DNA from 3 places in the Pradoshia sp. Z4_20 genome. Region 2 is predicted to be linked to each of the others. Evidence: predicted binding sites of a transcription regulator. Region 2 holds the regulator's gene; each other region holds the start of a gene.

What was found. The regulator LexA, encoded in region 2, represses DNA repair genes until DNA is damaged. The targets are predictions, from matches to a motif close to CGAACATATGTTCG.
Region 1: a site for LexA is predicted at 6,011-6,024, ahead of AC4BHP_RS03320 (Y-family DNA polymerase). Genes of this name have one in related genera too.
Region 3: a site for LexA is predicted at 5,574-5,587, ahead of uvrB (excinuclease ABC subunit UvrB). Genes of this name have one in related genera too.

The regions. Positions count from the first base shown of each region.
Region 1 covers NZ_JBZAJD010000001.1:703,644-711,355, forward strand. Annotated here, with positions in the region: gene AC4BHP_RS03285 (isocitrate lyase/PEP mutase family protein) at 1-92, shown strand, start outside; gene AC4BHP_RS03290 (FAD-binding protein) at 89-1,504, shown strand; gene AC4BHP_RS03295 (SDR family NAD(P)-dependent oxidoreductase) at 1,520-2,254, shown strand; gene AC4BHP_RS03300 (GlcG/HbpS family heme-binding protein) at 2,275-2,718, shown strand; gene AC4BHP_RS03305 (FAD-dependent oxidoreductase) at 2,723-4,099, shown strand; gene AC4BHP_RS03310 (aspartate/glutamate racemase family protein) at 4,096-4,941, shown strand; gene AC4BHP_RS03315 (heme oxygenase) at 5,021-5,359, opposite strand; gene AC4BHP_RS03320 (Y-family DNA polymerase) at 6,084-7,343, shown strand; gene AC4BHP_RS03325 (YolD-like family protein) at 7,372-7,710, shown strand.
Region 2 covers NZ_JBZAJD010000008.1:134,186-141,897, reverse strand. Annotated here, with positions in the region: gene AC4BHP_RS16020 (AMP-binding protein) at 1-162, shown strand, start outside; gene AC4BHP_RS16015 (2OG-Fe(II) oxygenase) at 390-1,040, opposite strand; gene AC4BHP_RS16010 (hypothetical protein) at 1,550-1,999, shown strand; gene AC4BHP_RS16005 (helicase-related protein) at 2,447-4,918, shown strand; gene lexA (transcriptional repressor LexA) at 5,114-5,740, opposite strand; gene yneA (cell division suppressor protein YneA) at 5,894-6,217, shown strand; gene AC4BHP_RS15990 (YneB family resolvase-like protein) at 6,287-6,937, shown strand; gene AC4BHP_RS15985 (DUF896 domain-containing protein) at 7,014-7,244, shown strand; gene tkt (transketolase) at 7,383-7,712, shown strand, end outside.
Region 3 covers NZ_JBZAJD010000005.1:41,188-48,899, reverse strand. Annotated here, with positions in the region: gene AC4BHP_RS12750 (glycoside hydrolase family 15 protein) at 1-1,446, opposite strand, end outside; gene AC4BHP_RS12745 (carbohydrate ABC transporter permease) at 1,483-2,307, opposite strand; gene AC4BHP_RS12740 (carbohydrate ABC transporter permease) at 2,308-3,603, opposite strand; gene AC4BHP_RS12735 (ABC transporter substrate-binding protein) at 3,704-4,990, opposite strand; gene AC4BHP_RS12730 (CsbA family protein) at 5,257-5,484, shown strand; gene uvrB (excinuclease ABC subunit UvrB) at 5,680-7,656, shown strand; gene uvrA (excinuclease ABC subunit UvrA) at 7,664-7,712, shown strand, end outside.

The sequences.
Region 1 (7,712 bases), on a different contig from region 2:
GGAAAACAAGACAGGAGTTATTTAAATTACATGAAATAAATGAATTGGAAGTAAAATATTCTGAATCTTTAAAAAGTGGTGATTCCAGATGACTGAAGTAGATTACGATTTAATTATTGTTGGTTGTGGTGCAGCCGGAACAGCCACGGCTTTGGCGGCTGCTGAAAAGGCTAAAGAATCAGGAGAAAATATGTCAATTGCTATTCTCGAACGTGCGCCATTTGAAAAACGAGGCGGGAATACACGGTGGACAGCAGCTTATATGCGCATGGAAAACATTGATACACCTGCTCCAAACTTCGTTGAAGACATGTTGAATTTTTCGGATCAAGCGATGGGCCGCGAATATGCAGAGACCTTACAAAGCGAAGCAGGACCGACACTGCGTTGGGTTGAATCAAAAGGGGTGGATTTTGATTTTCTGCCAACCATGTTTTTGACAGCTTCACGTCCGCGTTTACTGCCTGTTGGGGGTGGGCGTGCCATCATCGATACCCTAAGTCAGCGTGCCCGTGCTTTGGGAGTAGAAATTATTTATGAAGCAGCAGCCTGGAATTTGTCCCTAAATGATGAAGGAGCTATTAACGGAATCTTCGTACGTTCTGCAGATGGAAGCAGTATGCATTTGAAAACAAATGCTGTTGTTTTGGCTGCTGGTGGATTTCAGGGAAATAAAGAAATGATGGCCCGGTATATAGGCCATGACGCTCATAAAATACCTCCCGTATCAGAAGGAGGGCTCTTTAATAAAGGTGAAGCTATTCGAATGGCTTTAAATATTGGGGCAGCGGGGAATGGCCAATTTGATTCCTTCCACGCTGAAACGGTTGATCCACGCAGTAAACGTGAGGAAGCCGGAGTCATGTTGTTTCCGTATGCTATTTTAGTAAATCAAAATGGAGAGCGTTTTACGGATGAGGGTGTAACCACCATTGATGAACAATATGAAGAAGTGGCCCGTAAAATCTTCTATACCTGTGAAAATCATATTGCCTATATGATTACAGATCAAAAAATGTATTCGATTCCAAACTATGAAGAAGCACTTCAGACAGATATACCAGCAGTTGTCGCTGATTCTATTGAACAATTGGCCGAAAAACTAAATGTGAATTCAGAGAATCTCGTAAAAACGGTGGAGGAATTTAATAGCGCTTGTCCGGAAGGTGAATTTATCTATAACCGGTTAGATGGATTAGCAACCAATGGATTGACTTTAAATAAATCCAATTGGTCCATTCCTATCAACGAAGGTCCCTATATTGCTTACCCAGTTCATTGCTGCAATGTGTTTACAAATGGCGGATTAGCTACTGATACAGATGGAAGGGTGTTAACGGGAGATGATATTGCTATTCCGGGTTTATATGCAGTTGGTGAAACTTCAGGCGTATACTACGGGAAATATCCGGGTGGTACATCTGTGCTTCGATGTCTGGTATTTGGTCGACGGGCTGGTAAACATGCGGTCTCGTATATTTCCAGTTTCCAAACAACCCGGTAAAAAGGAGATGATTGGGTGGAATTAAAGGGAAAAGTGGCTCTTGTCACAGGTGCAAGCCGTGGAATTGGTAAAGAAACCGTCGCTTTATTGGCTTCTCGTGGCGCGGATATCGCCATCTGTGCACTGGATCAGGAAGAGTGTGAAAAAGTTGCTGATTTTATTCGTACAACCTATTCAGTAAAAGCGATAGCTGTATCTTGTGATGTAGCCAATCAAGAGGAAGTAAAAAAAGCCGTATATGAGGTTAACAAGCAATTGGGACCGATTGATATATTAATTAACAATGCAGGTGCCATGCTGCTAAAGCCATTTACAGAAACGACAACCGCAGAATGGATGAACATGTTTGATGTTAATGTACACGGACCATATTATTTCTGCCGTGAGGTTGTGGACTCGATGAAAAATCGCCAGGAAGGGATTATTATAAATATTTCTTCCATTTGGGGAACAAAAGGCGGTCCCAATCGCAGTGCATATATTTCCTCTAAGCATGCAGTTATTGGTTTTTCAAAGGCATTGGGAGAAGAATTGAAACCTTTTGGCATACGCGTTAATGCAGTTTGCCCCGGTCCGGTAGACTCACAAATGACGGATGCATTGGGGACTAACATTGATAAAACAGGCTGGCTGCAGCCGATTGATATTGCTCATGTTATAGCTGATTTAGCACTGCCAAAAAGCAAAGCTATTACCGCTACTTCGGTTGAGGCTTTTGGTGCCGGAACGCCTGTCGGTATAGCAAAATAAATAATAAAGGGGATAGGATCATGAAAGAATTTACTTATGCTTACACGCAACAAACGATTACATTGGAACTAGCCAAAGCTATGCTTGAAAAAGCAGAGGAAAAGGGAAGAGAACTGGGAATGAAATTTGCGATTTCTATTGTTGATAAAGCAGGTAATTTAAAAGCATTTTCAGCAATGGATGGAGCACCTGTATTGGCATTGGAGATTTCTCAAAACAAGGCATTTTCAGCTGCAGCATACAATCGTGCAACCCATGAGTGGTATGATCGCTTAAAAGATGATCCACCTTTAATGACAGGTTTAGTACATACCAATCGCCTGGTCGTTTTTGGCGGCGGTTATCCAATTCACGTTAATGGTGAGTGTGTAGGCGGAATAGGCGTCAGCGGCGGTCACTATACGCATGATATGCAGCTTTGTGAGGCAGGATTAAGTGTAGTCGAGGCAGTAAAGGAAGTGTAGCTTTTTGAATCAGTTTGATTTGATTATTGTTGGTGCTGGCATGGCAGGTCTTTGTGCAGCTGTTGAGGCATCAGAGCGAGGTGCCAATGTTGTCATTTTCGAAAAGCAGGCAGACATCGGTGGCAGTTCATTGCTTAGCGGTTGTTTTATGGCGTTTGCTGAAACAGAACTTCAAAGTAAGCTTGGCATAAGTGATACTACCGAGAGTTTGATGAATGATTTGTATGTTGTCGGTCAATTTAAAAATGATAAAAATCTGGTTCAGGCATATGGGAAACATCAGCTTTCCACTTATAACTGGTTAGTTTCACATGGAGTAATATTTCAAAATTGTCAGGCCGTAAGTGGCCATTCAAGCCCTCGGGGGCATACGATCATTCCTGATCAGGCCATTCAAACACTGAAAAACCATGCTTTGAATAATGGTGTTTCACTGCATGTTAATAGTCCTGTCGTACGTTTGCTAACTGAGCAACAAAAAGTAGTGGGTGTACTTTATCAACAAAATGGCGAGCAAAAGGAATGCTATACATCTAAAGGGGTCGCTTTAACCGCAGGTGGATTCTCACAAAGTGAAGATTTATTAGGAGCCTTTGCACCACAGCTTGAACACACAATCAGGTTAGGTGGAGAAGGGAACCATGGAGATGGCATTAAATTAGCAGCTTCCGTAGGTGCCTGGTTAGAGGATTTTCCATACTTAAAAGGAACATACGGCTTTCATCCGAGTTCTACTAATCAAAAGAAACGGCAGGCTCATGCCTTTTATAAAGGCGGCATCATTGTGAATGAACAGGGGAAACGATTTGTTAATGAGTCGATTTCCTACAAATTATTGGGTGATGCTGCATTGCAGCAGCCTAATCAACATACATTTCAAGTTTGGGATCAAACGGTTATGGATCAGGGTGTCGAACATGATGCGCTATATGATTTTCAATTATTGTTTAATGAAGGCTTAATTATCCAGGCTGAGACACTTGAGGAATTGGCCGAAAAAACAGGTCTCCCAAGTCAATCTCTTCACCAAACGATTGACTCATATAATAGGCATCTTATTACCAGTGATGACCCATTCGGTCGTAACACATTGACCCATACATTTGGTAAGCCACCCCCGATTCAAACCGGTCCTTTTTACGCAATGGAAACAGTGACTGCTATGCTCGCTACATATGCAGGAGTTCGTGTAAACGAGGATGCAGAAGTTTTAAATCCGTTCGGCGACCCAATTAAAGGATTATATGCAGCCGGAGAAATGGTGGGTGGCTTCCATGGAGCGGGTTATATGACAGGGAGCTCGCTCGGAAAGGCAGCTATTTTTGGACGTATTGCTGCTGAACAAGCCCTTCGAATAAAGGAAGAGGAGGTAGCGCGATGAAAATTTGGCATCAAAGCTTAACTTCCATTGAAGACATACCTGAATATCGTGATGCGGTCATACAGCATGTATCCAAAATTGCTCGACCAGATGTTGATGTCGTCTTACATGGAATGACAAAGGAGACTTATCCTGCTCAATACCCGGGGCACTATATTACCTACAACTATCTGCAAAGCCTGCATAAAGAGCAATTTATTCGAAACACATTGATTGCTGAAAGGGCAGGGTATGATGCTGTTTTTATAGCTACCATACCGGATGTCGGCTTGATTGAGGCTCGTTCATTAGTGGACATCCCGGTTATTGGCTACGGCCAGGCATCCATGCATATTGCCTCAATGCTTGGAACAAGAATAGGCATCGTGAATTTTTTAGCTCCACTGGCAGATCAGTTACGTTTTAATGCGAAGCAATATGGTCTTGAACAAAAATTGGGCCCGATTATTCAGGCGGATATTGGATTTTATGATATTTTGGAAGGATTTAAAAATCCTGAGCCGATTTTGGAGAAATTTAAAGCTGCCGCAAAAACAGCTATTGCCGAAGGGGCAGATGTCATTATTCCTGGAGAAGGTCCGATGAATATATTTTTAGCAACCCACGGTATTCATCATATTGAAGATGTCCCGATTATCGATTCATTCGGCTCGGCCATTAAAATGTGTGAATCACTTGTCGATTTGCAGAAAATTAGTGGTATGACGACTACGCGAAAAGGGTATTATCATGCAAAACCACCCGAAGAGATTGTTGAAAAACTGCGTGACTATTATCAGTTGCAAGCTATAACCAAGGAAATGGATTTTGGATTATCCGTGCGTGAGTTTGCTGCTAATTAATACAATTGAGCATGATTATATTGATAGAATATAGCATAAAAGGTCTTTCCTAAGTTTTTGGAAAGACCTTTTGCGTACATTATTTTGTTGGAGCTGCTTCTTTTACAGACGCTACTCTAAATGTAGTTTGTTGGCTTCCTAACATAGGAGAGTCCTGTTTAGCTTCATCCGGTTTGCCTTCCGGACGTTTGTGCGCTTTTTTGAAGGAGTCGCTGTTTTTCCAGGCAAGGAAGCTTTCTTCATCCTCCCAGTACATATTGACGCTCATCTCATCATATTCTGTCAGGCCCTCTGTAAGTAAAACCTCTACTTTAACAAATCCTTTAAATTTATCTAATTCGTTACCGGAAGTGAAACGGCCTGCCATTTTTTCTGCGAAACCTGGTTTGGTTTTAATTTTGTTTTGAACAACAATCATGTGATCATTCTCCTTTTATTTTTATTTTTCTGGAAAATATATCAGATTACTTCTTTGAAAATCACTCTTACACTGCTATTATATATCTTTTTCGAAGATTTTGAATTCATTATGCTTTAGGATTTGCTAATCATGGCTCTATCATATTTTTTCTATATGATTGAAAAGCATTGCATGATGAAATAACCAACATAGTTCGTTCATCCTTCTATATAACCCTTCAAATAGATTAGTAATCAATTTTTCTATTATTTTTTGCAAAAAGATCTTAAATTAAGAGTTTTCGAGACTTACGAGTCAAAATTTGAGTGACTAAATGACTGTATAAGCTAGATTAGTCTAGTAATCCAGCCGATTTTCGCAGGAATTGAGCGGAAATTGATATTAATTGAGCGGAATTCCATATAATCGAGCGGAAATGGAGTGGAATTGAGCGATTTTCGTAATAATTGAACGAAACTCAACATAATTGCTCTAATTTACTTATTTATGAGCGAATTGAAAAGGAGAAAAGTGAAAATAATAGTAGATGAAGCGACTGTTTTTAAAACGTTTTCGTAAATTTTTATGGTGAACTATGTCCGTTGTCTTAAAGTATTTGCACGCTTGCATGGACTTATACATAAATTGTAAATAATTTTCCATTGAACACGAACGTATATTCGCTTATCATTAAGAATATAATAAAGACGAACATACATTCTATTTAAAAGAAGGTTTTTACATGATTGATTACAGTACTTTACCGCATCATTATGTTATGTGCGTGGATATGAAAAGTTTTTTTGCCAGCTGTTCAGCGGTGATGATGGGACTGGATCCGCTTGAATGTTATTTGGCTGTGGTGAGTGACACGGAACGGAGCGGCAGTGTGGTGCTGGCTTCATCGCCCAAAATGAAGAAAGAGTTTGGCATCAAGACGGGCTCAAGATTGTTTGAGATTCCGGATGATCCGCGCATTATAAAGGTTAATCCTAATATGGCTACGTATTTGCGTATCTCTACTGAAATCAGCCGTTTATTCAATCGATATGTACCTAAAAGCGCAATTCATACGTACAGTGTGGATGAAAGCTTCTTAAAGGTGGATGGGACGACTCGTCTATGGGGAGATATCGTAGAAATTGCTGAAAAAATCCAAGATGAAATCGATCGGGAATTCCAGCTTCCATGCGCGATTGGGATCGGTCCGAATATGCTGCTTGCTAAGCTGTGTCTTGATTTAGAAGCCAAGAAAAAAGGAATTGCCCAATGGACCTATGAGGATGTACCAGAAAAATTATGGCCCTTATCCCCCTTGAGCGAAATGTGGGGAATCGGAAAGCCGATGGAAAAGAAACTGAATGGAATGGGGATTTTTTCAATCGGTCAATTGGCGCGTTATGATCTGGAGACGCTTGAAAAGAAGTTTGGGATAATGGGCAATCAATTGTACCACCATGCCTGGGGTGTTGATTTATCGGATATCGGTGCTCCGATTATGGAAGGACAAATCAGCTTTGGAAAAGGCCAGGTATTACTGCGTGATTATAAAAAGCCTGAGGAAATCAAGCATGTCATTCTGGAAATGAGTGAGGAAGTAGCAAGAAGAACACGTGCAAGCGGGATGGCGGGCAGAACCGTCAGCTTGGGAATTTATTATAGCCAGGATGAATTTGGAGGCGGATTTCATCGCTCTATGACAAGAGAAACGCCGACCAATATTACGATGGATATTTATGAAATGTGTTTAACCTTGTTTGAACGGTTTTATACAGGCAAAACAGTTAGGAAAATTTCTATTACACTTTCGAATGTTATCCCCGATCGAGAGATGCAAATCAGTCTATTTGACCAGGATAGCTGGCGCAAACGCGAACTTGGCTTTGTGATGGATCGAATGCGTAAAAAATTTGGATCGAATGCGATTTTACGTGCCGTGTCGTATACAGAGGCAGGAACGGCCAAGCATCGAAGTACGTTGGTTGGAGGACATAGAGCATAACAGACAAGTGAAATGGAGGCTGCAGGGAATGATTCGAGATCGCGGAAAAATAAAATGGACATCAATGATGCTTCCTGAACACGTAACAATGCTTAGAGCATGGGCACATGAGGACAGCTATGAAACAAGGAATGAGCTTGATGAACAGCAAGTGGAAGCGATGAATACGATAATTATGGAGGCTTTGGAATATGGGAAGCCTGTGATGATCCGCTATTACCGTACAGCCAGTCGCCGGTACGGTACGGTGGAAGGACATATTCATTATTGCAATGAACAGGCTCAAAAGCTTCATATCGTTGATGAGGACGGAGATGTTTGTTTTGTATTTTATCAGGAAATTATGGACGTACAATTGAAAAATTGATG
Region 2 (7,712 bases):
CCTTCAGCTATTTACTTTGTTAGCGACCTGCCAAAAACGAGAAACCAAAAAATTATGCGCCGAGTCATCAAATCTACCTTCCTTAATCAAGATGCAGGTGATTTATCCTCCTTAGTCAATCCGGAGATCGTACATGAAATTAATCAGATAAAAATAAAATGATAACCAGTTAGTTGGAAGCAAGTGTGCGAATCACTTGCTGCTAAACAGCTATCTAATAGTTAAGCGTTGGCATGGATTATCTCCATGCTTTTTTAATTAGTTTTATAGTTAATATAATTGGATTGTTGTATTCTTGAAAAACTTAACTTGATTAAGATAATTTAATAGAATGTATCGGAACAAATGAAAAAGCAAGGCATACATCATTGCCTCGCTTTACTGTCCTGTTAACGAATACGTTGTTTCCGAATCCATTGAGTAGCAATCCATTTTTCACCCTTGGTAACCGGGGCACCGCCATGTAAGGTCTTTTCGTTCAGAGATTCATCTTGGTAGAAATATTCAAAGTATACCGCCATTCCTTTTTGTGGAGCGATTGATAAGTCTAGGTGAGGAAAATACGTTTCTCCGCCTTCTTCCACATCGTTTAGGTATAAGACAATTGTACTGATTCGGTTATTTTGAGCTGCTTGACTTGTTGAAGCAAAATAATCAAAGTGTTCTTTGTATTCCTGGCCAGGAGTATAGCGAAGGATATGTAGATTTTCACTATGTTCAGACGGAATGTCAGTGATTTCAGCTAGTCGTTTTTCAATGCGTAAAACGGTTTCATTTTGGGCATCTTCAATGAAAGCACCTGTACTCGTACGCATACCGTTTACTTCACGGGTTGCTCCAACGGTTGATCGTTTCATATCCTGCTTCGCCAACTCTATCAATGTATCGCATTCTTCGTCGCTTAACACGTTTCCCAATACCACAACAAGTGGTTCACCGTGACGAGCTAAGATAGGAATTCGTCTGTTCTCTGTCTCAATGAAATGACCTGTGTGGGGGAAAATAGGCGTTTCTTTTTGTGGATGAATGGTCGTTGTCATATATTGCTTCCTCTCCCATCTTTTATCTGTTCTAATCGCTATTTTATCATGTATTTAATAAATCCGATTAGAATTCTCATAATTATTTATGGAAGAGAAGATTTCAAAATAATAATATATGAGTTTGAATGGGAGCAAATATTAAAAAGAATATATTCTCAAACATATCTTGAGACAAGAGAGCTCAATGGATATATAACGTTGCTGGTTGTAGTACAGGTTTTTAAGTCGTTATTAGCAAATTATGGGTGGGGGATCATTGTTATATCTGGCTTTATCAGTTTCAGACAGGAATCATTCTGGAACTACAATTTATAATCAAGGTTGATTTTCATAGAATTTAATTATTGAACTAAAAAATGAATTCTTGAAATTTATGGTAATATATATTTTGAAATGATTCGCAGTTTAGTAGAAAAAGTTATAGAGTGGAATTCAAATCATTTCAAAATAAATTTATTGATTAAAATTAAGAAATAAATTTATGGAAGTGAACGGAGGGCTTGTATATGTCGCGTATTCAATTTTTAGCATCGTCTAAGCCATTTATAATGCCTGAAGAAATAGAGAATTACCATAATAATGGAATAGATGAATTAGACATGTGTTTCTCAGTGTATGAAGCAGATAAATGGTGGTGTGATATTGTTAAACCTGTTTTATCAATGCCATACATATATGAAGTCGGAGTTCTTGGTAATCATTTTTTCGTTTATTTGGAGAAATATATGGATATTGGTGATGTTATCGAGCTTTATGAAATACCTGTTCAACAGTGGTATGAAGAATATATACAGCGTGTCCTTGAAGTTCCAGAGCCAATTATGATCAACGTTGGTAGTTACACCTACCAAAATCAATATGGATTGTTTAGGCTTAACCCTAAAAAATGGGTAGAAGAGCTTAGCCATCGAACATTATTAACTGAACGTGGTGTAACAACAATTGTGAAATATTGATAACTCTCTACTTTTAGGAGTTTCCTCTGATGGGCTCTCTTGATTATACATAAGGAAAGAAATGAAAAAGGCTTTAGTTTTGTAAACGTGGCATTTGAAGGAAAGAAACCAAAATTTTAGTTCAAGAACTTTACTATAAAAGAATAAATCAAAACTCCTCAATGAATGGGGAGTTTATTTTGTTTAATACTTTAATTTTGCTGTATATAAAGAAAATGCGCCATCAAAGCAAATAAAATGGAACAATTATGATTGATCCGGTGATATTATATGTATGATTTAAATAAAGTAATGAATCAAATGGGTCTAATATCAAAATTAAGAAAAAATACTTATAGAACATAATAATATTATGTAAACAAGATTATTAAATTTATAGATATGCGGTTAATCGTATATATTAGCCTTATAAGAGAATTTTTATGGCAGTTGAAGGAGAACGGAATAATGGACATATTGAATAAAGGGTATAAAGAAGCAGTTGAAAAAGCAAAAAATGACATTCTGAATGATATTTCCTTATATATGGAAGAAAGTGAAACAAAGCCTGCTGTTAATGATTATTTGGAAAGCAGAGAACGTTATTTGAATCAGATTTGGAATTTAGCATGGAAGAGTCGAACGCTTCAGCGGATGAATAGAACTGAAAAAATTAAATTTTTGGGGCTTCGTGGTATAGAAACAGAAGGAGCCTCCAAGAAAGCAATTAATAAAATGGTTGAACAAGAACTGAGTGGACTAAAATCTTTTGATATGAAAAGTTGGATCCAAGATTACTTTGGAGAAACAGATGAACGATGGAATGAATTATTTGAATCAGTAAAGTTAAAAAAATTGAAAGCAAATTATGAGATTACCGTTATAAAAGATGAGGCCTTAAGTATTTTGAGCAGTAACAAGCTTTATTTTTATTTAAAGCTCAGATATAAAGTGGCAAATCAATTACAAAAGGATATATCAAATGTGAAGGGGTTCAATCAAGCCCAATTTGAAACGCTCAACGACCTCTTATATTGGGGATATGATGTATACCAGGATGATTCTGTTTTTGACGAATATATTTATCAAAATCTAATCGATACCTTTGTTTACGAAACCATATACCCATTTATACTATCAGAATTGCCGAATCAGATCATAAACCAATATGAGAATTTGTTTAAAGGGTCGATTAATCATAAGTTGATCAGGCAATTGATTGGGGCTAATATTAGTGAATTTCAATGGGAATATGAAAGTGAAATAGAGCAGGAATTGATTGAGGACCTTATAGATGTTCGAAACCACCCGGACGAATTTGATATACAAATGCCGTTATACCATACTCAGCACAAAGAGAGAATTGAAAAAAGAGAACAGAAATTAGAAGAGCTGAGGAAACAGGAAGAAATAAAACAAAAGAAACTGGATGATATTTTTGGAGTTGAATACAAAACAACCGTTTATAGTAACACTAAATATATTCTGCATATAGGAGAAACAAATACCGGAAAAACCTATCAGGCGTTAAATAGATTAAGGGAAGCTGCATCTGGTATATACCTGGCACCTTTAAGGCTATTGGCACTTGAAGTATATGAAACGCTTAAAAACAACGGAATTGCCTGTGCATTAAAGACAGGTGAAGAAGAAAAGGATATTGCAAATGCCACGCATTATTCCTGCACAATTGAAATGTTTACCGAGAAAGATGAATTCGACGTCATGGTTATAGACGAAGCGCAAATGATCGCAGATAAAGATCGTGGGTTTTCTTGGTTTAGAGCTATTAATAAAGCGCGTGCTCGGGAAGTTCACATCATAGGCAGTCACAATTCGAAAAGGATGATTCTAAATCTGCTTCAGGGAAATGATATTGAAATTCATGAATACAAACGTGATATACCGCTGATTGTAGAGAAAAAACCTTTTAAGATCGAACATACCAAGGCAGGAGATGCATTGATTGTATTTTCTCGAAATAAAGTGCTTCAAACCGCTTCAAAGCTGGAGAGAAACGGCCATAAAGTAAGTATAATCTATGGAAGTATGCCTCCTGAGACAAGAGCTAAACAAATTCAGAGGTTCATTAACAGGGAGACGCGAGTGATTGTATCTACAGATGCTATCGGGATGGGGCTCAATCTACCGATTAGGCGGGTCGTTTTTCTGGAAAATGATAAATTTGATGGCACGAGAAGGCGTTTATTAACCTCCCAGGAAGTAAAGCAGTTAGCGGGCCGTGCCGGCCGTAAAGGTATATATAATGAAGGAAGAGTGGCATTTACTGATCAAATTGGTTTAATGAAACGGTTGTTAAATGGTGAAGACCGGCCGATCAGTACATTTACAATAGCACCTACACAGGGTGTATTTGAACGTTTTAAACGTTATCACTCGAGTTTTGATCAATTCTTTGAATTATGGGATGAATTTAAAAATCCTTCCGGCACAACAAAAGCACCGCTTACTCAGGAAAAAGCTTTATATCATTTAATTCGCCATGAACAAATAGAAGGACGAATGTCGATAACTGATTTATACGGTTTTCTGCATTTACCTTTTTCAGCGAATGAGGAGAGCCTCGTTAATCAATGGCTCTATAATATGAAAGCCATTGTGGATAGAAGAGAATTGAGAGAGCCTTTAATAAAGAAAGATTCCTTGGATGAACTTGAATTATCTTATAAATCAGTAGGATTGCATTTATTGTTTTTGTATAAATTAGATCGAAGAAGTGAAACGGTCTATTGGGAGCGAGTAAGAGAAGAAATCAGTTCAGATGCACATAATCAGTTAAGAAAAGGGGTTAAAAAATATCAAACAAAGTGTCGGTCATGCAATAAGCCGTTAAGTTGGAATTATCCATTTGCTATTTGCCAGTCGTGTTATGAAGAGAGTAAACGATCAAGATACTATTACAAAGGATGGGATATATAGGACCTTCAAGCTTGCAATCAAAATGGTTGCAAGCTTTTTTGTATCACATAATAATATTATGTAAACAACGAGATAAATAAAAGTATTAATCTATTTATAAAATGGAATACGCCAATTCTTAAATGCATAAGTTTAATAGAGATAATAGATTTTAAACACAAAAGTAGAACCGGCTGAAAGCCGGTCCCAACGTTCTTATTGAATATTTCTGTATAACCCGATCACTTTGCCAAGGATGCTGACATTTTGTAGAATGATAGGCTCGAGCATAGAATTTTCAGGCTGCAGACGGAAATGAGTATCTTCTTTAAAGAAACGTTTAACGGTAGCTTCATCATCTTCAGTCATGGCTACGACAATTTCACCGTTGTTTGCTGTATGCTGCTGGCGAACAATTACATAGTCACCGTTAAGTATTCCAGCTTCAATCATACTGTCGCCCATAATTTCTAGCATAAACACATTTTCATCGGCAGGAGCCATATGCTCAGGCAGAGGGAAGTATTCTTCTATATTTTCGATAGCTGTAATAGGCTGCCCTGCAGTTACTTTCCCGATTAATGGTACATTAACTGAATTTGTTTTTGGAATATGGTCATGTGGATCCATATCCAGGATTTCAATAGCACGTGGTTTGGTAGGATCTCGTCTGATGAGTCCTTTGCTTTCCAATCGCGCTAAGTGACCATGAACCGTGGAACTTGAAGCCAGTCCGACTGCTTCGCCAATTTCTCGAACGGAAGGCGGATAGCCCTTCGTTTTTACTTCTTCTTTAATATATAGCAAAATATCCTGTTGCCGTTTGGATAATTTAGTAGTCATCTCCCGCACCTCTTTTAGCTTTTCTTGTTTTTAGTATATCATTTCCTGTTTAACAGTACAAACATAAGTTCGTTTTTTGTATTGACACAAAACGTTTGTTCGGTTTATACTTGATTTATATTAAACGAACATACATTCGATGGGGGTTTATTTATGAAAAAATTATGGACTTCTTATAATTATTCAATCTTGTTTTTTATAGGTCTTTTCTTATTAATAACTACAATGATAGTAACAAATATTGAAGCACCAAAAGACGATTATCAACAAATCACGGTTAAAAAAGGAGATACAGTTTGGGATATGGCTGAACGTTTTGACGGCAGCGAAATGACACAGACTGAATTTGTCTCTTGGGTTCAGGAACATAATGACTTGCACATTAATCATTTAAAGGAAGGGCAAACGATTGTGATTCCTGTAAAGAAAATGAACGAAAATACAGAAATGCTACACTTAGCAGATTCTGATAAATAACTATATAATCAGTAAGGTCGGGAATGTTTCCCGGCCTTATCTATATGTAAAGAAGAATGGTGAGAGAAAATGAAGGTTGGAATTTATTGCAGAGTCAGCACAGATAAAAGTTCACAGGAAACATCACTGGAAAGGCAGGAGCAGGAGTTAACAAGACTGGCTGCCATAAAGGGGTTCGAGGTGGTAATAATCGAGAAAGAACAAGCCAGTGGATATGATTTAGAACGAGAAGGCATTCTAATCTTGCTGGAAAAAATGAAAAATAGAGAAATCGAGGGTCTCTTGATTCAGGATGAAACAAGACTGGGCAGAGGAAATGCCAAGATTGCTCTATTACATTGCATCTATAAAGAAGGGGTTAAATTATATACGGTTACTCATAATGGTGAGCTTGAGGTTTCTGAAACAGATGCCATGCTTTTGCAAATCATCAGTATAGTAGAGGAATATCAGCGAAAATTACAAAACAGTAAAATCAGAAGAGGGATGAAACGAGCAATTGAAAATGGATATAAACCACAAAGAAATTTAGCAAATCAACATCTTGGAGGCGGAAGAGAAAGGTCAGAGGTACCTTTACAGGAGGTTATTGAGCTGCGTATTAAAGGATTAACATTTGCTGAAATTACGGAGAATTTAAACAGAAAAGGCTATGATCTCTCAAAAGCCACCATTCATCGAAGATATTCAGAATATATGAAAAAGAATACTAATCAATAGTTCATTCTTGAAAATTACGCAGTTTTTCTATACGATGACAATATCTACTTATATTTTATATAGAAGGAGCAATACCATGCTGCCAATGCATAAAATTAAAAGAATTAATGAATTATCTAAGAAATCAAAAACAGTTGGCCTTACAAAAGAAGAAGCCACTGAACAATCTCTTCTGAGGAAAGAGTATTTGGAAACCTTTCGTACCTCAATGAGAAATACGGTTGAAGGTTTGACAATTATCGATCCAGAAGGTAAGGATGTCACACCTGAAAAAATAAAAAAATTACGTAATAATAAATTACATTAAGGGTATAGCATAATAGGTTAGACTCCAAAAAAATATCTTAAGGAGTGACGATTTTGTAGCATTTACCAACAAAGTCTTGTCAACCTGTTTATACTTCATTAATATAAATTAGAAGGTTAATCTGAAAGGATGTAGGCAATGTTCACAGAAAAAGATAATTTATCTATCACAGCTATTCGTACTCTTTCAATCGATGCAATTGAAAAAGCTAATTCAGGTCATCCTGGTATGCCAATGGGAGCTGCTCCTATGGCTTATACTCTTTGGACCAAATTCATGAACCATAATCCAAAAAATCCGGATTGGTTTAACCGTGATCGTTTTGTATTATCAGCAGGACATGGTTCCATGCTTTTATACAGCTTATTGCACTTATCAGGTTATGGCCTTGATATGGAAGAAATTAAGAATTTCAGACAATGGGGCAGTAAAACACCTGGACATCCTGAATATGGACATACAAAAGGC
Region 3 (7,712 bases), on a different contig from region 2:
GAGTCTTAAATGAAAAGCTCGGAAAAACGCTTCATTCGTCTCATTGTAGCCAATCTGCATGATAGTCTTTTTAATAGCTGCTGCAGTATTCCTATAAAGAATAGCTTTTTCGGGATGACCTAATTTCTCGGCCCATTCAGAAGATCCTAACAGCCCTCCATATACTGCGGCGGCTGAATAAAAGTGTTCAGCTTCTCTTTTTTCCCATATATCCATGCTAGGAAGAGGAAGATGGGTGATGGGATCGATAAACTTAGTAAGGAAGTCCGCCCCTTTTTCCATGACTGGCCACATTTCAACTACAAAGTCCTCATCACCGGTAATTTCATAAAATTGATGGAGTCCCCACAGAATGGAGCCTGTTTCATCAATTTGCAAGCCCCAGGCAGGAGCTAAATGTCCGTCTAAATAGTGGCGCTGATCCCATTTTCCTTCCTCATCCTGAAGAGTTCTGGCAAATCGGTAAAACTCTTTAACCTGTCTGTGATAGCCTGCACGAGCATATGCAGTGGCGGTGTAGGCTGCATCACGACCCCAGCAATAGGAATATCCACCTGAAAAGGCATATTCCTCATCTACCTCAGGGGCAGCAATGAAACCGCCATTTTTATTATTCATTAAATGAAACATAAGTAAAGAACGCTCATAAATTTTCTTTGTTCGTTCATCTTTAATTTCAACTGGCTTCGCTTGATCCAAATATTCATACCAATAGTGCAAGGTCTCCTTGAAATGTTCGTCAAAGGGAATCTCTTTTACATCCTTTAAGATGTCAATCGCTCCTTGAGAGCCGTTGCCTGCTGCAATATAAAGCGTAATGGATTTTTCCTCGTTGGGATCGAGAGAAAGCGGATCATATTCAATTCCACATGATGATTTATTGGCAATTCTTTTACCCCTAAGAATACCGTCATTTAGCTCCTTAAATGTAGCTCCACATTGAAATTTCTTAACGTTATGAGTGGAGCCAACTGCAAATCCATATTCTCTGTGGTAATGGGTAAAGCTATCTGTATCTTCCTCGAACATAACAGTTTGATAGCGTCTTTTTTCATCAATCATAAAATCGCTGTAAACTACGAAGCTTATATTTTGTGGACGATCTGATAGATTTTTAAAGGTAAAGTGCCGAACATAGACATCTTTTTTGGGTAACACAAAATCGAGCTGTCTGATAGACAAGCCAGAACCGCCGAGTGTGGATATGGTTTCTAAAATGTTCGTGCGGTTCATATAGGCTTGTTTATGATTCCAAACATTCTCATGAAGGAAGAAGGTCTTTACCGAGCCTTCAATGCCGCGAATACCTGTATAAAATAGATTTAGATGCTGGGGAAAATCGATATTTGGCCATGTGATCCTTTGCGCCTGCCCATCTTTTGTTAAAGATACCAGCATGCTTGAATTACCAATGATTGCTTCTGTAATATACGGTTTTTTTTCCAACAAAATCCCCCTCAACGTTGAAACAGTACATTCGTTTTATCCCTTCACTGATCCTGATGTCAAACCGGATACTATTTTTCTTTGGAAAATCAACACCAATATAACAATTGGAATGGTGACGATGACAGTTGCTGCCGTTATATCACCCCAAGGAATGGTGTAATCACTTTGGTAAAGGGATATACCTACTGGTACAGTTCGTGCTGCTTCTTTTGAATTAATAGTTAAAGCAAATAAATATTCATTCCAAGCTGCGATAAATACAAGGATGGCTGTCGTAAATACGCCGGGTGCAGCCAATGGGAAAATGATTCTTCTAAAGGTTTGAAATGGTGTAGCACCATCCATCTTCGCTGATTCCTCAAGATCCTTTGGTATTTTCTGAAAGAACGTGGATAATAGCCAAATAGCCAAAGGTAAGCTGAATGTAATATAGGGAATCACCAACCCTGTATACGTATTACGTAAATTGAAGTCGGTTACAAAGTTATAGATTGGTGAAATAATAGCGATATGCGGAAACATAGATGATGCGAGTATTACAGCAAATATAATACCCTTTCCTTTAATCGGTAAACGTGTTAACGCATAAGCTGCAAATGATGCAAACGTTATGGCGATTACGGTCGTAACGGTAGAAACGATTAAACTATTTTTCATGTAACTGAGCAGGGGCCTTGAAGTTAAAGCAGATTTATATGAATCTAGAGATGGATTCTTGGACCACCATTTATACGAGGCAAAAATTTCACCCGGTTCTTTTAAGGATGTAAGAAAGACCCAGAGAAATGGGAACATGATAACAAAGATAAAAAGAGCAATCGACACATAGAAAAGTATGGTTTTTACAGGCTTCTTCATTTAATTTTCCCCCTTTCCGTTTATGCGGTCTCCAAATAGGTCAGAACCTATGAATTTAATGTAAATCAGGCTGATAATCGCCACTGAAACAAACACAATCATCGAGAGGACGGAGCCTTCGCCGAAATTTTGTTGAGCGAATAAGGTTTTATATGCATATATGGTAATCACTTCTGTTGAATTTGCAGGTCCGCCGCCTGTTAAGACGAAAATGAGGTCAAATACTCTGAACGCATCAAGTGTACGGAAGAGCAGGGCAACAAGAATGCTGGATTTTAATAAAGGTAGTGTTATTCTGCGGAATTGGTACCACTTGCTTGCTCCATCGACTGAAGCAGCTTCATAAACATCCTTGGGGATGGTCTGCAAGCCCGCTAACAATAACAAAGCCATATAGGGTGTTGTTTTCCATATATCCGTTAGAATAACAGACGCCATCGCTCCGGCACCTGTGCTTAATAAATCCCCGGCGTTTGAAATAATATGAAGCTCTTCGAACAAGTGGGCGATAATGCCTGATTGCCCATCATAGAGGAACATCCACATCATCGCTGATACAGCGGTAGGGATCGCCCAGGGAATTAATACAACTGCTCTGACCGCACCTCTGCCAAAGAACGCTCGATTAATTAATAAGGCAATGGCTAATCCAATCACCAATTCAAAAAAGACTGTAATAACTGTGAAAATCATCGTATTGGATAACGATTTCCACATGCGTGCATCAGATAGGTATTTACTGTAGTTACCTAACCCAACAAAGTTTTCCTTCAAAATAGAATCAGAGACAGAAGCAGATAAAGCAGCTGTATCCTTTGCAAGTTCTGACTGCTCTCCCTCGATCGCTTTCAATTCACCACTGATGGATTTTAAATCAGCTTTATAGGCTTCTGCTGTATCCTCATTAATGGAGGCATATTTTTCATCTTTCTCCTTAATAGGTTCAAAGTTGGCAACCTTTTTCTCTACATATTCATATTGCTTTTCGATATCGGATTCATTTAAAAGTTTTTGATGATTTTTTTCAATGAGTTCTGCCCATTGGCTGGATTTATCGCTATTCAATTCTTCTAGATTTTTTTGTAGATAATAATAATCAGTGGCATACCGTTCAAGGTCAACTTGAGAAGATAGCATTCGTACGGATTTCTCTGGAGTATTCAATCGATAATCAAACATACTGTTCCAAAAAGACATGGCAATTGGATAGAGAACAACAATTCCAATTAGTATAAGAGAAGGGATAATCATGGCATATCCTAATTGTCGTTCGGATAGCGAAAATTTCTTTTTCATATCATTACTCCTTTCAGGATGGACTTCAAAAGCTAAAAAATAGGAGACAAGCTTTTGTGCCCATCTCCCTCCCATTGCCGTTCCTATTAGGCTAAGTTATCTATTCCTTCAATGCAGCCTTCATTTTCGATTCCATATTTTCAATGGCTTCATCAACTGTAATATCCTTTGTTAATGCTTTAGAAATTTCGATTTGCAAAATATCCGATATTTCCTGGTAATTTGGAGTAACCGGCCTAGGTACAGCGTTTTCTAGTGTTTCAACAAAAGACTTTTCTTTGAAAACAGGAGCCGCATCCTGTACTTCCTTATCCTCATATAAAGCTTTTATGGTTGGAGCACGTCCGCCTTCGGTCGCAGAGATCTTTTGTCCTTCTTCCCCAGTCATGAATTTCACAAATTCCCATGATTCTTTTGGATGATCAGTATAGCGGTTAATCATGGCCATATAGCCTCCGAGTGTCGAAGCAGAGCCTGAATCACCAGCAGGCAAGGAGGTAAAGGCAAAGTTGCCAGCTACCTTTGAGGTACTTTTATCAGCAGCTGTTTTTTCCATATAGGGCCAGTTGCGTGCGAATACAGTTTGGCCTTCTTTAAAGGCAGATTCAGTTTCCGTTTCGGTAAAAGTTAAAATGTTATTTGGCATGAAATCTGCGTTTGCAATTTCAACCATTTTACTAAGTCCTTTTTTGGCTTCTGGACTGTTAATGACGACTTCATTGTTTTCATCGATGATTTTGCCGCCGTAGGAGGCAATGAATTCCATGGCGTTCACAACAATACCTTCATATTGCTTTGCTTGGAAGACAAAGCCTGAGCTTGTGCCTTCTTTCCCGTTTCCTTCTTTAGCCATTTCTATCAACTCATCCCATGTTTTTGGGGGTTCGCTAACCAAATCTGTTCGATAATAAAGAATACCGGCATCTGAGTATTTTGGCAGAGCCCATTGCTTGCCTTCAAATTTCCCGGCTTCAACTGGACCGGGGAAGTAGTCTTCGAGATTTATTTTATCCTGATCGATGAAGCGGTCTAATTCCATCGCATAGTTAGCTTGGGCGAACTCTGCCGGCCAAACAACATCTGCATCAAATACATCAATTTCAGCACTTTTACTACTGAATGCGGTTACATATTGATCGTGCTGTTGAGTAGAACTATTCGGCATTTCCTGATAGTTTACCTTAATATTCGGATGTTTTTTCTCGAATGCTTCTATCAGTTTTTCTGTACTGCCTGTCGTATCGACTCCTCTGGCATATGTAATTTCAACTGTTTCTTCTTTTGAATCGTTCTCATCATTAGAGGTTTCTTCGGCATCCGAACATGCTGTTAAGGCAATCCCTAAGAAAGCAGCAGAAGAGATGGATAACCATTTTTTAAGTTTCATATTTTCCCTCCTATATTAATGAATACTTGCTTCTTTATAAATTCCTTTAGATTTGGTTAACGAAACCTAATTTTGGATAAAATTTCATACATGATCCTAAAGGCCTATGGACACATTTGAAGTCAGAGGGGTGCCAAATGGAGGGCCAGTCAGCGATTAACTTAGTATCCTGCTGGATTAATCACATGAAATGTAATATATTTGTAGCTGAATAGAATTGCTGGAAAATAGCTGCGTGATTCCAGAGGAAGCAGGTGAGACCTCAGATGAAGATTTTAATAGCTCTTTTAGCTCCAGGTTTATTAGTTGTGCTCTTTTCAAGAGTGACATATAGCTGCATAGTCGGTTTGTGTTTAACGGTTGCCCTAATCGCCGCATCAGCGTATAAAGGCTATACATCATCCTGGCCTCTGATTATAATTGACGCATTTTCATTAACGGCCGGGTATTGGTATTCTCAGCGCATGATCAAAAGAACACCTAAAAGTGCATAAACAACAGACTGAGTCTTCCGTATTATTGAGGAAGACTCTTTTATTTTTTGGCAGGATGGGCATAAATGATATTATTAAAGTTAAAAAAGGGAATGTTTGTTCGCTTTTTATTGGTTTGTTTATAGATGATTGTGGTAAAATATTGTTATCAAATAAAACGAGACTTGAGATGAAAATGATGAAAGGGGCTTTTGTGTGAGTAAACAATTTGAATTGGTTTCCAAGTATACCCCTCAAGGAGACCAGCCAACTGCAATTAAAGAGCTAGTGAATGGAATTAATAATGGCGTTAAGCATCAAACGCTGCTTGGTGCTACTGGAACCGGAAAAACATTCACAATTTCCAACGTGATAAAAGAGATTAATAAGCCCACCCTTATCATTGCTCATAATAAGACGCTTGCTGGACAGCTGTACAGTGAATTTAAAGAGTTCTTCCCGAATAATGCAGTCGAGTATTTCGTCAGTTACTATGACTACTATCAGCCTGAAGCGTATGTACCTCAGACTGATACCTTTATAGAAAAGGACGCCAGTATTAATGATGAGATAGATAAACTTCGCCACTCTGCAACATCTGCATTATTTGAGCGGAAGGATGTCATTATTATTGCCAGTGTATCCTGTATTTATGGCTTGGGTTCTCCGGAAGAATACGGGGAAATGGTTTTATCCATTCGAGTTGGCATGGAAATGGAGCGGAATCAGCTATTGCGTAAATTGGTCGACATTCAATATGAACGAAATGATATTAACTTTCAACGCGGAGCATTTCGAGTAAGAGGAGATGTAGTAGAGATTTTTCCAGTCTCAAAGGATGAACACTGTGTACGTGTTGAATTTTTCGGCGATGAAGTGGAACGGATCAGAGAGGTGGATGCGCTGACTGGAGAAATTATCGGCGAAAGAGACCATGTAGCTATCTTCCCTGCATCCCACTTCGTTACAAGAGAAGAAAAGATGAGGATTGCCATTCAAAATATTGAGACGGAATTGGAAGAGCAGCTCACCTTTTTAAGAGGTGAAGGAAAGCTTCTCGAAGCACAGCGGTTGGAGCAAAGAACCCGTTACGATCTTGAAATGATGAGAGAAATGGGCTTTTGTTCAGGAATTGAGAACTATTCCCGACACCTGACCTTAAGGCCGCCGGGCTCTACCCCCTATACCCTTATCGATTATTTCCCTAAAGACTTTTTAATGGTGATAGATGAATCCCATGTTACAGTCCCGCAGGTTCGCGGTATGTATAATGGAGACCGCGCCCGGAAAGAGGTACTTGTCAATCATGGTTTCCGTTTGCCGTCCGCAATGGATAATAGGCCTTTGCAATTTCAGGAGTTTGAAGAACATGTCAACCAGATTGTTTATGTATCTGCTACACCGGGGCCTTATGAACAGGAGCATTCACCGGAAATGGTTGAACAGATTATCCGTCCAACAGGACTGCTGGATCCAACTATTGATGTTCGCCCGATTGAAGGTCAAATTGATGACTTGTTAGGGGAAATTAACGAGAGAATCACAAGGGATGAGCGTGTCCTAATCACTACATTGACTAAGAAAATGTCTGAGGATTTAACGGATTATTTAAAAGAGCTTGGCATCAAGGTTCAATATTTACACTCTGAGATTAAAACACTCGAACGAATCGAAATCATCAGAGATCTGCGTCTTGGAAAATATGATGTGTTGATTGGAATAAATCTACTGCGTGAAGGGATTGATATTCCGGAGGTCTCACTCGTAGCTATTCTTGATGCGGATAAAGAAGGATTCCTGCGTTCAGAACGGTCTCTTATTCAAACGGTCGGCCGTGCTGCCCGTAATTCAAACGGTCATGTTATTATGTATGCAGATAAAATAACGAATTCCATGGAAATAGCGATTTCAGAGACTAAAAGGCGCCGTGCGATTCAGGAAGAGTATAACAGGAAACATGGCATCGTTCCCAAGACGATTCAGAAGGATATTCGCGATGTCATTCGGGCCACTCATATAACGGAAGATGAAGAAGAAAAAGCTGCAAATAAATACGAGAAACTTTCCAAGAAAGAGCGTCAAAAAGTAATTGCAAATATGGAAAAAGAAATGAAGGAAGCAGCCAAAGCGCTTGATTTTGAACGTGCTGCCGAACTTAGAGATTTAATTTTAGAGTTAAAAGTGGAAGGATGAACATAGGATGGCACTTGATAAAATTGTAATTAAAGGGGCCAGGACCAATAATCTTA